DNA from 3 places in the Streptomyces sp. NPDC101118 genome. Region 3 is predicted to be linked to each of the others. Evidence: riboswitches for the same ligand, from Rfam matches in the RefSeq annotation. Region 3 holds a riboswitch; each other region holds the start of a gene.
The links. Region 3 has a riboswitch for cobalamin ahead of ACIQUQ_RS01775 (energy-coupling factor ABC transporter permease). Riboswitches for the same ligand answer to the same signal wherever they lie in the genome.
Positions count from the first base shown of each region.

Region 1: another riboswitch for cobalamin. It lies ahead of ACIQUQ_RS08670 (cobalamin biosynthesis protein); the one in region 3 lies ahead of ACIQUQ_RS01775 (energy-coupling factor ABC transporter permease).
Region 2: another riboswitch for cobalamin. It lies ahead of ACIQUQ_RS10370 (CbtB-domain containing protein); the one in region 3 lies ahead of ACIQUQ_RS01775 (energy-coupling factor ABC transporter permease).

Region 1 covers NZ_JBIVZG010000003.1:612,819-616,614, reverse strand. The annotation lists gene ACIQUQ_RS08680 (anion permease) at 1-1,097, shown strand, start outside; gene ACIQUQ_RS08675 (hypothetical protein) at 1,117-1,338, shown strand; cobalamin riboswitch at 1,468-1,613, shown strand; gene ACIQUQ_RS08670 (cobalamin biosynthesis protein) at 1,649-2,617, shown strand; gene ACIQUQ_RS08665 (cobyric acid synthase) at 2,614-3,796, shown strand, end outside.
Region 2 covers NZ_JBIVZG010000004.1:331,446-335,241, reverse strand. The annotation lists gene ACIQUQ_RS10385 (helix-turn-helix domain-containing protein) at 1-144, shown strand, start outside; gene ACIQUQ_RS10380 (hypothetical protein) at 170-346, opposite strand; gene ACIQUQ_RS10375 (CbtA family protein) at 534-1,319, opposite strand; gene ACIQUQ_RS10370 (CbtB-domain containing protein) at 1,341-1,559, opposite strand; cobalamin riboswitch at 1,594-1,737, opposite strand; gene ACIQUQ_RS10365 (histidine phosphatase family protein) at 1,742-2,167, shown strand; gene ACIQUQ_RS10360 (HAMP domain-containing protein) at 2,174-3,796, opposite strand, start outside.
Region 3 covers NZ_JBIVZG010000001.1:400,320-404,115, forward strand. The annotation lists gene ACIQUQ_RS01760 (energy-coupling factor ABC transporter ATP-binding protein) at 1-106, opposite strand, end outside; gene cbiQ (cobalt ECF transporter T component CbiQ) at 106-855, opposite strand; gene ACIQUQ_RS01770 (energy-coupling factor ABC transporter substrate-binding protein) at 859-1,317, opposite strand; gene ACIQUQ_RS01775 (energy-coupling factor ABC transporter permease) at 1,314-2,027, opposite strand; cobalamin riboswitch at 2,057-2,255, opposite strand; gene ACIQUQ_RS01780 (hypothetical protein) at 2,358-2,897, opposite strand; gene ACIQUQ_RS01785 (L-serine ammonia-lyase) at 3,064-3,796, opposite strand, start outside.

The DNA.
Region 1 (3,796 bases), on a different contig from region 3:
TCGTCGGCGCGTTCATGTCCGTGGAGGTCGCCAAGACGATCTCCAAGGGCCTGGTCAACGAGGAGGGCATCCAGCCTGAAGTGATCTTCGCCGCCCTGGTCGGCGCGATCCTCTGGAACCTGCTGACCTGGCTGGTCGGACTGCCGTCCAGCTCCTCCCACGCCCTGATGGGTGGTCTGATCGGTGCCGCGGTCGCCTCCGCGGGCATCGGCGCCGTCAACGGCGGCGTCGTCGTCACCAAGGTCCTCATCCCCGCCGTCGCCGCCCCGATCGTGGCCGGCGTGGCCGCGATGCTGGCCACCAAGGTCACGTACAAGCTGGGCAACAAGGTCGGCGAGAAGACCTCCGCCAAGGGCTACCGCGCCGGGCAGATCGCCTCCGCGGGCCTGGTCTCCCTGGCGCACGGCACCAACGACGCGCAGAAGACGATGGGCATCATCACCCTGGCCCTGATCGCCGGCGGCGCCATCGCGCCCGACGCGAACCCGCCGGTCTGGGTCATCGTCTCCGCCGGTATGGCCATCGCCCTCGGCACCTACCTCGGCGGCTGGCGCATCATCCGCACCATGGGCAAGGGCCTGACCGACCTCCAGCCGCAGCAGGGCTTCGCCGCCCAGACCTCGGCCGCGAGCGTCATCCTGGCCTCCTCCAACCTGGGCTTCTCCCTCTCCACCACCCACTCGTGCTCCGGCGCGGTCATGGGTGCCGGCCTCGGCCGCAAGGGCGGCGTGGTCCGCTGGTCCACCGCCACCCGCATGTTCGTCGCGTGGGGCCTGACCCTGCCGGCCGCCGCGCTGGTCAGCGCCGGCGCCGAGCTGGTCACCCGCCAGGGCGACTGGGGCGTCGCCGCCGTCGCGGTCTTCCTCGTCGGCTCCTGCCTCGCCATCTGGCTGATCTCGCGCCGCCAGGTCGTCGACCACAACAACGTCAACGACGTGGACGCCGAGGAGCCCGGTGTGGTCACCACCGCCATCGCGGCCGTGACCCCGCCGCCGGCCGGCACCACCGCCGCCGTCGCGGACGAGGACCTCAAGGCCACCATCCCGGCCCCCTCCCAGCACCCCGAGTCCCCGGCGGCCCCGGCCGCCGCGGTCTGACCACAGAGGATCAAGCGGTATGGACATCGACTGGGCAGCCCTCGGCTCCGTCTTCGGCGTGAGCCTGTCGGCCACCGTGCTCCTGGTGACGCTCTTCACCCTCGGCATCGTCGGCCTCTCGAAGCACGAGGCGGCCACCGAGCGGGGCGGCAGCGCCACCCTGGCCCGCACGGGCGCGTACGCCTCCTTCGCGCTCTGCGCGGCGGCCGTGGCGTACGGCATCTACCTGATCGTCAGCTGACCTGACGGCCCGAACTCCCCCGCGGGACACCCGCGGGGGAGTTCTTTTGCGTGTCCCGCCGCGTTGTCCCCGTCGTGGCCCGCACTCCCCCGGGCGTTCCCTTAAGGGCAGGTCAACGGCAAGTTGACGGGCTGTCGCGGTGCGTGGTGGACTGCCCGAGCCATCACGGCGGCAGGAGAGGAAGTCCGGTGCGAATCCGGCGCGGTCCCGCCACTGTCACCGGGGAGCACACCAGCCCCGGGAGCCAGGAACTCTCACCGCCGGTTTACGTCGAACCAGGGCGCGGACCCTGAGTGAGGACATACCTGCCATGCGTGCCGACCGCGTGTTCGCGTACGGCGCGGCGGCGGGCCTGATCGGCGACCGGATCCTCGGTGATCCGCGCCGCGGGCACCCCGTCGCCGCCTTCGGACGCGCCGCCGCCGCCGTGGAACGCGCCCTCTGGCGCGACCACCGGGGCCGCGGCGCACTCCACACACTCCTCTGCGCCGGTGGTGCGGCGGCCCTGGGCGCGCTCGGCGCCCGCGCCGTGCGCTCCAGGCCCGCCCCGCTCCGTATCGCGCTGACCGCCACCGCCACCTGGGCCGTGGTCGGCGGCACCTCGCTGGCCCGTGAGGCGCGGGCCATCGGCGGGGCGCTCGCCGCCGGCGATGCCGACGTGGCCCGCGAACGCCTGCCCCACCTGTGCGGGCGCGACCCGCACTCCCTGGACGAGCAGCAGATCGCGCGGGCGGTCGTGGAGTCGGTCGCCGAGAACACCTCGGACGCCGTGGTCGGGGCCCTGGTCTGGGGCGCGGTCGCGGGCGTCCCGGGACTGGCCGCATTCCGCGCCGTGAACACGCTGGACGCCATGGTGGGCCACAAGTCGCCCCGTTACCTCCGCTACGGCTGGGCCTCGGCCCGGCTGGACGACCTCGCGGGCTGGCCGGGAGCGCGGCTCACGGCCGCCGCGGCGGTGCTGGCGGGCCCGGATCGTCGGGGGGCGGTCCGGGCCTGGCAGCAGGACGCGGCCAAGCACCCCAGCCCCAACGCCGGACCGGTCGAGTCCGCCTTCGCGGGGGCGCTCGGCGTACGGATGGGCGGCACCCTCGCGTACGGCGGACGCGTCGAGCACCGGCCGGTGCTCAACGGCGCGGCCGGCCGCCCGGTCGCCGTGCCGGACATCGAACGGGCGGTACGGCTCTCCCGGCGGGTCACGTGGCTGGCGCTGGGCGCCTGCGTGGCCGGCCGGACCCTCGCGGCGCGCATCGCGCGCACCCACAAGGAAGGCAGGGCATGAGCGGCTCCTCGGCACGGCTCGGCGGCGGTCTGCTGGTCGCCGGCACCACCTCGGACGCGGGGAAGAGCGTCGTCACCGCCGGCATCTGCCGCTGGCTCGCCCGGCAGGGCGTGAAGGTCGCGCCCTTCAAGGCGCAGAACATGTCCCTCAACTCCTTCGTCACGCGCGAGGGCGCCGAGATCGGCCGCGCCCAGGCCATGCAGGCCCAGGCGGCCCGGGTGGAGCCGACCGCGCTGATGAACCCGGTGCTCCTCAAGCCCGGCAGCGACCGCTCCAGCCAGGTGGTGCTGCTGGGCCGGCCGGTGGGCGAGATGAGCGCCCGCGGCTACCACGGCGGCCGTCAGGAGCAGTTGCTCGGTGTGGTGACGGACTGCCTGGAGCAGCTGCGGGGCACGTATGACGCCGTGATCTGCGAGGGGGCCGGCAGCCCGGCCGAGATCAACCTGCGGCGCACCGACATCGTGAACATGGGCATCGCCCGGGCGGCCCGGTTCCCGGTGGTCGTGGTCGGCGACATCGACCGGGGCGGGGTGTTCGCGTCCTTCTTCGGCACCACCGCCCTGCTCAGCGCCGAGGACCAGGAGCTGGTGGCCGGCTACCTGGTCAACAAGTTCCGGGGCGACGTCTCGCTGCTGGAGCCCGGCCTGGAGATGCTGCGCGGGCTCACCGGCCGCGCGACGTACGGCGTGCTGCCGTTCCGGCACGGGCTGGGCATCGACGAGGAGGACGGGCTGCGCGTCTCGCTGCGCGGCGCGGTCCGCGAGTCGGTGGTGGCGCCGCCGGTCGGCGAGGACGTGCTGCGGGTCGCGGTGTGCGCGGTGCCGCTGATGTCGAACTTCACGGACGTGGACGCGCTGGCCGCCGAGCCGGGCGTGGTGGTGCGGTTCGTGGACCGTCCCGAGGAGCTGGCCGACGCCGACCTGGCCGTCGTGCCGGGCACCCGCGGGACGGTGAAGGCGCTCGAGTGGCTGCGCGAGCGCGGACTGGCCGACGCCCTGCTGCGGCGGGCCGCCGAGGGCCGGCCGGTGGTCGGGATCTGCGGCGGCTTCCAGGCGCTGGGCGAGCACATCGAGGACGAGGTGGAGTCCCGGGCCGGCTCGGTGGAGGGGCTCGGCCTGCTGCCCGTACGGGTGCGCTTCGAGCGGGAGAAGACCCTGGCGCGGCCGGTCGGCGAGGCGC
Region 2 (3,796 bases), on a different contig from region 3:
CGGCCCGGCGAGGTGGCGGAGTTCGACACGGGGGAGCCGCACTGGTTCGGCCCGGCCGGGCCGGAGCCGGTGGAGATCCTGCACCTGTTCGGGCCGCGGGGCGACCAGGCCGTCGTACGCACCGCACCGGACGCGGCGAGCTGACCCGGCCCGGCCCGGAGGCCACCGCCTAGGTGCTGACCATGAACCCGAGGACCACCGCGTGCGCGCCGAGGACCAGCGCGGCGAGGTGCAGCCCGGCGTGGCCGTAGTCGTGGAAGACCAGCTGGCGTACGAGTCCGCCCAGCGCGGCCAGGGTGGTGATGATCGCTATCTGCGGGACCAGCAGCACGTGCAGGAAGGGCACGAGCCCCAGCAATAACGCGTTCAGCCAGAACGGCGCGGAGCCCGTCCAGCCGTACCAGTACCAGACCCGCTGTCGCGTGACAGGTTCGTTCACGGCGCCGCCCCCCGGATAACTCGCCCTTGTGACAGGGCCGTTGTACCCGAAGGGGCAGCGTGTGAAGTAGTCCTGAGAAGGCAGAAACAGCTCCTCAGGCGGCAGTTGCGGCGGAATTGCCGGCGGTGTTCCCCGCCGGCGCGGCCGGCGCGGGCTCCAGCACCCGCTCCGCGAGGATGCCGAAGGCCACGCCGAAGGCGGCCCACAGCGTGGCCTGGATCGCCAGGGAGGCGAGCCTGAACTGCCAGATCAGGGTGGCCGGGAAGTCCGCCGGCACCTCGTTCACGGCGGGCAGGAACGCGTACGCCAGGGTGATCACGGCGACGAAGAACACGCCCGCGGCGACGGAGGCGTTCCAGTTGCCGAGCCTGGGCGCCAGCCGGCGTCCCAGGATCACCGCACCCGCCGACAGCAGCACGCTCAGCGCGATCATCAGCAGGTAGAGCACGGTGCGCTTCCCGGCGGTGTCGGGGTCGCCGACGGCCGGGGGGTTGGCGGGGTACTTGAAGAACGGCACGAGCGTCACGGCCACGAAGGCCCCGGCCGTCACCAGTGCGGCCGTCGCCCGCGCCCCGAACCGCCCGATGCGGCCCAGGACGAAGCAGAAGACAAGCGCCGCGATGCCGCCCAGCGCGACGCCGTAGAGCACGACGCCGGTGGCCAGACCGGCCGTGGACTGCAGGGCGCGGCTGACGACCTCCTCGGCGTGCTCGTGGGCGTGGCCGGCGGCCGCCGCGTGGGCGCCCGCCTCCTCGATGGCGATGGCCGCGTCGACCTTCGACTCACCGAGGAAGTACGAGACCAGCATCGCGAGCACGCCCGCGACCAGCCCCGCCAGCATTCCGCGGACCAGCAGGGCCCGTACGGAGACAGAGTTCACGATCGGTTCCTCGCCGTTGGATCAGTGGCAGGGGAAGCCGAGGAGGTGGCGGCCGTCGTGCAGCCACTCGTGGATGGTCTCGCCCTGCATGACGGAGGTGGCGCCCTGCTCGGCACCGACGAAGTAGAGCAGGACCAGCATCACGACGCCGAAGAACACGGCCCAAGGAGCCAGCGTCTTCAGGGAGATGGGGGCGATGGGGGCGACTTCGGTCGTCGCGGGCACGGCGGTCTGAGCCATGGCAGTACCTCCAGAGGGAACACGCGTCCCGGTCAGTGGTGCACTCAACGACGGCTACGGGTCTGACTCACCCCGCCCGTGGGAGGGGATTCACAGTGGCGCGACCGTGCCGGATTCTCACCGGTGCTTCCGTCATACCGTCGTCATGTCGTCCGAGACCGTACCGCGTTTATGCTCCGCTTATGAACCCCCCATCGGTACGAGTTCGCCTGGTCACCCCGCTCCTGGACGGCGACGCGGGGCGGGGGCGGTTCGGCGCCGGAGGCCCGTTCGGCCTTCGTACGGGGGTCTGGGCCGGCCGCACGCTGGACGAGGTGGCCGCCGAGGACCCGGCCGCCGTGCACCGCTGGCTCACCGACCCTGCGTACGCGCCCCCCGGCGGCGAATCGGTCGAGGAGCTGGTCGCCCGTGCCGGGGACTGGCTGGCCGGACTTGCTCCGGGCCCGCACCGCGTGGAGGCCGAGCAGGCCTTCGTCCGCGCGGCCGTCGTGCACGCCCTGGGCCTGCCGCCGGCGGTCTTCTGGCGGCTGGACGCCCGCCCCGGCACGACGACGGAACTCAGCGGCCGCGCGGGCCGCTGGAACCTCAGGCTCGGCTCGGCGGTGTAGGGCCCCTCAGTCCACCGCCAGCCAGGTCCGCACGGCGGCCAGCAGCCGCTCCGGGTCGACCGGCTTGGTGACGTAGTCGGTGGCCCCGGCGGCCAGGGCCTCGGTCCGGTCGTCCGGCATGGCCTTGGCCGTGACCACCACGACCGGCACCGTGGCGAACTCGGGCATCGCGCGGATGGCGCGGGTGGCGGCGTACCCGTCGAGCCCGGCCATCATCAGGTCCATCACGACGAGTTCCACCTCCCGGTGGGCGATCAGCAGCTCGATGCCGGCCTCGCCGTTGCCCGAGCTGAGCACCTCCATCCCGGCACCGCGCAGGATCTCGGTGAGCGCGAAGACGTTGCGGGGGTCGTCGTCGATGACCAGCACGGTGCGTCCCGCCAGGGTCGCCGTGCCGGTCTCCTCGCCCAGCTCCTCGGCCGCCGTCCCGGACTCGTCGGGAGCCCGCTCCGCGGCGTCCCGGCCGATGCGCACCGGCAGGTACAGGGCGAACCTGCTGCCCTCGCCCTCGGTGCTCCGCACGGTGATCACGCCGCCGAGCAGCACCGCCACCTCGCGGCTGATGGTGAGGCCCAGGCCGGTGCCGCCGTAGTGCCGGGCGATGGTGCCGTCGCCCTGCTGGAAGGCGCCGAAGACGGAGTCGAGCCGGTCCTGGGGGATGCCGATCCCGGTGTCGGTGACCGTGAACGCGAGCAGGGGGCCCGCGCCGCGCAGCTCCGTCGGGACCAGGTCGGGGTCCGGGACCTCGACGCCGAGTTCGACGCCGCCGGTCTCGGTGAACTTGAGGGCGTTGGAGACCAGGTTGCGCAGCACCTGGCGGACCCGGGACTCGTCCGTGACCAGTTCGTCGGCGACGTCGGTCGCGGCCGAGACGCGGAAGTCGAGGCCGCGTTCGTCGGCCACCGGGCGGAAGGTGGCGTCCACGTAGTCGAGCAGGCGGCGCAGCGAGACCGGCTCGGGGTGCACGTCCATCTTGCCGGCCTCGACCTTCGACAGGTCCAGGATGTCGTTGATCAGCTGGAGCAGGTCGGAGCCGGCGGAGTGGATCACCGTGGCGTAGTCGACCTGCTTCTCCGTGAGGTTGCCGTCGGGGTTCTGGGCGAGCAACTGGGCCAGGATCAGCAGGCTGTTGAGCGGGGTGCGCAGTTCGTGGCTCATGTTGGCCAGGAACTCCGACTTGTACATCGAGGTGCGGGACAGCTGCTGGGCGCGTTCCTCCAGCTCCTGGCGGGCCTGCTCGATCTCCAGGTTCTTGCGCTCGATGTCGCGGTTGCGGTCGGCCAGCAGGGCCGCCTTCTCCTTCAGTTCGGCGTTGCTGCGCTGGAGTTCGCCCTGCCGGACCTGGAGTTCCTGGGACCGGGCGCGCAGTTCGACGGTGAGGCGCTGGGAGCGGTCGAGGAGCTCGTCGGTGCGCGCGTTGGCGATCAGGGAGCCGACGTTGACCGCGGCCAGCTCGGCGAACTGCTCCAGGAAGTCCCGGTGCACGGGGCTCCAGGGCCGCAGCGCGGCCAGTTCCAGCGCGCCCAGCACCTGGTCCTCGGCCACGATGGGCAGCACGATGAGGGTGGTCGGGTCGATGGCCCCGGTGCCGGAGGCGACCGTGGCGTAACCGGGCGGTACGTCGTCCAC
Region 3 (3,796 bases):
GCAGCACCAGCGCGCGGCCGGCCGGGATCCCGAAGCCGACGTCCGCCAGCACCGCGGGCCCGTCCTCGTACGCGTACCCCGCCGCCACCAGCTCCACGACCGGCATCACAGCCACAGCCCCTCCACTCCCAAGGTGAGCGCGACGACCGCGCCCAGCAGTACACCCGTGGCCCCCAGGAAGCGCCACGACACGGCCGCCTCCGGCACCAGCACCCGCAGCGTCCCGTCGTAGCCCCGCCCGGCCAGGCCGGACTGGAGCCGGGCCGCCCGGTCGAAGGCCCGGACGAACGAGGTCGCCGCCAGCCCGGCCAGCGAACGCCAGGCCGCCGCCCGACCGGTGGCCCCCAGCCGGGCGGCCTGGGCCTGCCGGATCCGGGCCACCGAGTCGAGCAGCAGGAAGCTGATCCGGTACATCACCATCGCCACGTCCACGACCGGCGCGGGCACGCCGGCCCGCACCAGCCGCGGCAGCACGTCCGAGACCGGGGTGGTGAAGGCGAACAGCAGCACCCCCAGCGACGCCGCCGAGGTGCGCAGCAGCAGCTCGGTGGCGGCCACCGGGCCGTGCGGCGCCAGGGACACCCAGCCGGCGTCGCCGCCCACCTGGAGGAGCAGCGGGGCCGCGCCGGTGAAACAGAACCCCAGCGGGATCCGGAACGCCCGCCACAGCCGGCGCGGCGCCACCCCGGCCGGACCGAGCAGCACCGCGAGGGAAGCCGCCGCGACGACCGGGCCGCCGGGCCAGGGCGGCAGGCAGACCGCCGAGACGGTCAGCCCGAGCCCCAGCACGGCCTTCTCCAGGGGGTGGCGGCGGCGCCAGCGGCTCGCGTGCGCCGCCGCGTCGATGGGCAGCACCGGCTACGCGTCCGAACCGGATGAGCCGGCGGGACCGGACGAGCCGGCGGGACCGGATGAGCCGGCGGGACCGGCCGAGCCGCTCGAACCGGCCGGGCCGGAGGCCTCCGCCGATTCGCCCGCACCGCCCTCGCGGGGCATCCCCGCGGCCCGCAGGGCGCTCTTCAGTTCGCCCTGGCGCCGGCCCCGCCGCAGCCCGAAGTAGTACGCGAGCACGCCCGCGCCCAGTGCCGCCTGGAGGGCGAACAGCGCCGACTCGATCTCGCCCGACGGCGGTTCGTACAGCGGCGAGAACCAGGGCTCGTAGTCCGGCTCCAGCTCGGTGATCGCCGCCTCGGCCTGTGCGTCCGCGCCGGCGAACGGCTCCTCCTTGCCCTCGCCCAGCCCCAGCGCGAGCGGCAGCACCGCCAGCGCCGCGACCAGGAGCAGCAGCAGGGAGTTGATCTTCGCGTTGCGGCTCATCGCGCGACCTCCGCGGCCGCACCGGACTGCGTGCCGGACCCCGCACCGGAGCCCTTGAGCACCCCGAGGCGCAGCAGGTCCGCCTTGCTCGACTGCGACAGCAGCCGCATCACGAGCACCGTCAGCAGCCCCTCGCTGATGGCGAGCGGGATCTGGGTGAGGGCGAAGATGCCGCCGAACTTGGCGAGCGCGCCCGCGACTCCGGTGGCCGGGTCGGGGAACGCCAGGGCGAGCTGGACGCTCGTGACGCAGTACGTGCTCAGGTCCGCGACGAAGGCGCCGAAGAACACGGACACCATCAGCGGGACCCCGGTCCTGCGCAGCAGCAGGTACGTCCCGTACCCGGCCCAGGGGCCCGCGATCGCCATCGAGAAGACGTTGGCGCCCAGGGTGGTCAGGCCCCCGTGGGCCAGCAGCAGGGCCTGGAACAGCAGCGTGATCGTGCCCAGTACGGCCATCACCGGCGGCCGGAACAGGATGGCGCCGAGCCCGGTGCCCGTGGGGTGGGAACAACTGCCCGTCACCGAAGGGATCTTCAGGGCGGACAGGACGAAAGTGAATGCTCCGGACGCGCCGAGCAGCAGTGTGCTCTCGGGGTTCGCCTTCACCTCGCGGGTCAGCGCGCGGACCCCGTGGACGACGAAGGGAGCGGACGCGGCGCCCCAGGCGGCCGCGTGCAACGGGGGCAGAAACCCCTCGGCTATATGCATGAGTGGGGGAGACCTCTCCAGCACCTCGTGGATGGACAACGCGCCCTGGCCGGTCTCCTGGCTCACGGGTGCTGATGCCCGGGCTCCGCCTTCCCGGGCTGCGCGGTCGGTCAGCCGCGGCAGCCCAGTGGCTTCCTCGCGGAGTGGAGCCGGACTTCCCGATCACAGTGGCGAGGGCCGCACCGGTTTCACACCGGTTTCCCGTACACCAAGGCCCAATGACCCTAATCGCCCGTGTGGATCACTCACAACCCGGCCTCCGGTCCGCCGGACACGTGAGGGGCCGGACGCGTGCGCGCCCGGCCCCTCACTCCGACCGTGCCGGAACGCTCAGCAGACGTTCCAGTGCTTGACGTCCAGCACGAAGCGCTCCGGGTTGTGGAGCTTGAACGTGCTGTAGTACGGATAGGTGTTGAACGCGGCGCCGAAGGTGACGACACCCTCGTAGTCGCCGGTCAGGGCGATGCCCTTGAGCTTCGGAAGATAGATCTTCTGCAGCTTAGGGCCCTTGTAGACGGACTGGCCCGCGTCGTTGTGCGCCGCGGCCGGCGTCAGCTTGATCTCCAGGAAGTACCGCCCGGCGAGCGGCACCAGCTTGCCCGAGCCGTCGTAGCGCAGCTCGGAGACCCGCTTCACCGTCGTCGTCGGGATGTACCCCTTGATGTCGATGACGAGCCGGTCGTACGTGCAGTGCCCGCCCCAGCGGGCGTTGACCACGAGCGGCGTCTGCGTCGCGGTGGTCGTGGCGGGAACGGCCGCGCGGGACTGCGCGAACGCGGAAGCCGGTACGGCGAGCCCGATCCCGGCGGTGAGGACGACACCCGTGGCCACGGCCACGAGGCGCCGGCGGTTGAAGTGACGGTGAGGCATTGCGTCCCCCGATTCTCCGGATGTGGGGACAGTGGTGTCACCACGGAAGACACCCCGCACCCCCCGCCCGGTTGCACGGTCCGGGGAGAAAACAGAAAAGAAGGGGCGGTACCCGGAAGTTCCGGGTACCGCCCCTCGGCGTCCTACCGTCGTGGCGACGGGCCGGTCAGCACTCGATGACGTTGACCGCGAGGCCGCCGCGGGCGGTCTCCTTGTACTTGATCTTCATGTCGGCGCCGGTCTCCTTCATGGTCTTGATGACCTTGTCCAGGGAGACCTTGTGGCTGCCGTCGCCGCGCATCGCCATCTTGGCCGCCGTGACGGCCTTGACCGCCGCCATGCCGTTGCGCTCGATGCACGGGATCTGGACCAGGCCGCCGACCGGGTCGCAGGTCAGGCCCAGGTTGTGCTCCATGCCGATCTCGGCCGCGTTCTCCACCTGCTCCGGGGTGCCGCCCAGTACCTCGGCGAGGGCGCCCGCCGCCATCGAGCAGGCCGAGCCGACCTCGCCCTGGCAGCCGACCTCGGCGCCGGAGATCGAGGCGTTCTCCTTGAACAGCATGCCGATCGCGCCCGCGGCGAGGAGGAAGCGGACCACGCCGTCCTCGTCCGCGCCCGGCACGAAGTTCATGTAGTAGTGCAGGACGGCCGGCAGGACGCCCGCCGCGCCGTTCGTCGGGGCGGTCACGACCCGGCCGCCGGCCGCGTTCTCCTCGTTCACCGCCATCGCGTAGATGGTGGTCCACTCGCTGCGGTGCATCATCGGGTCGCCCTCGGTGCGCAGCTGCCGTGCCGTCGAGGCTGCCCGGCGCTTGACCCGGAGGCCGCCGGGGAGGATGCCCTCGCGGGACATGCCGCGCTGGACGCAGGCCTGCATGACCCGCCAGATCTCCAGGAGG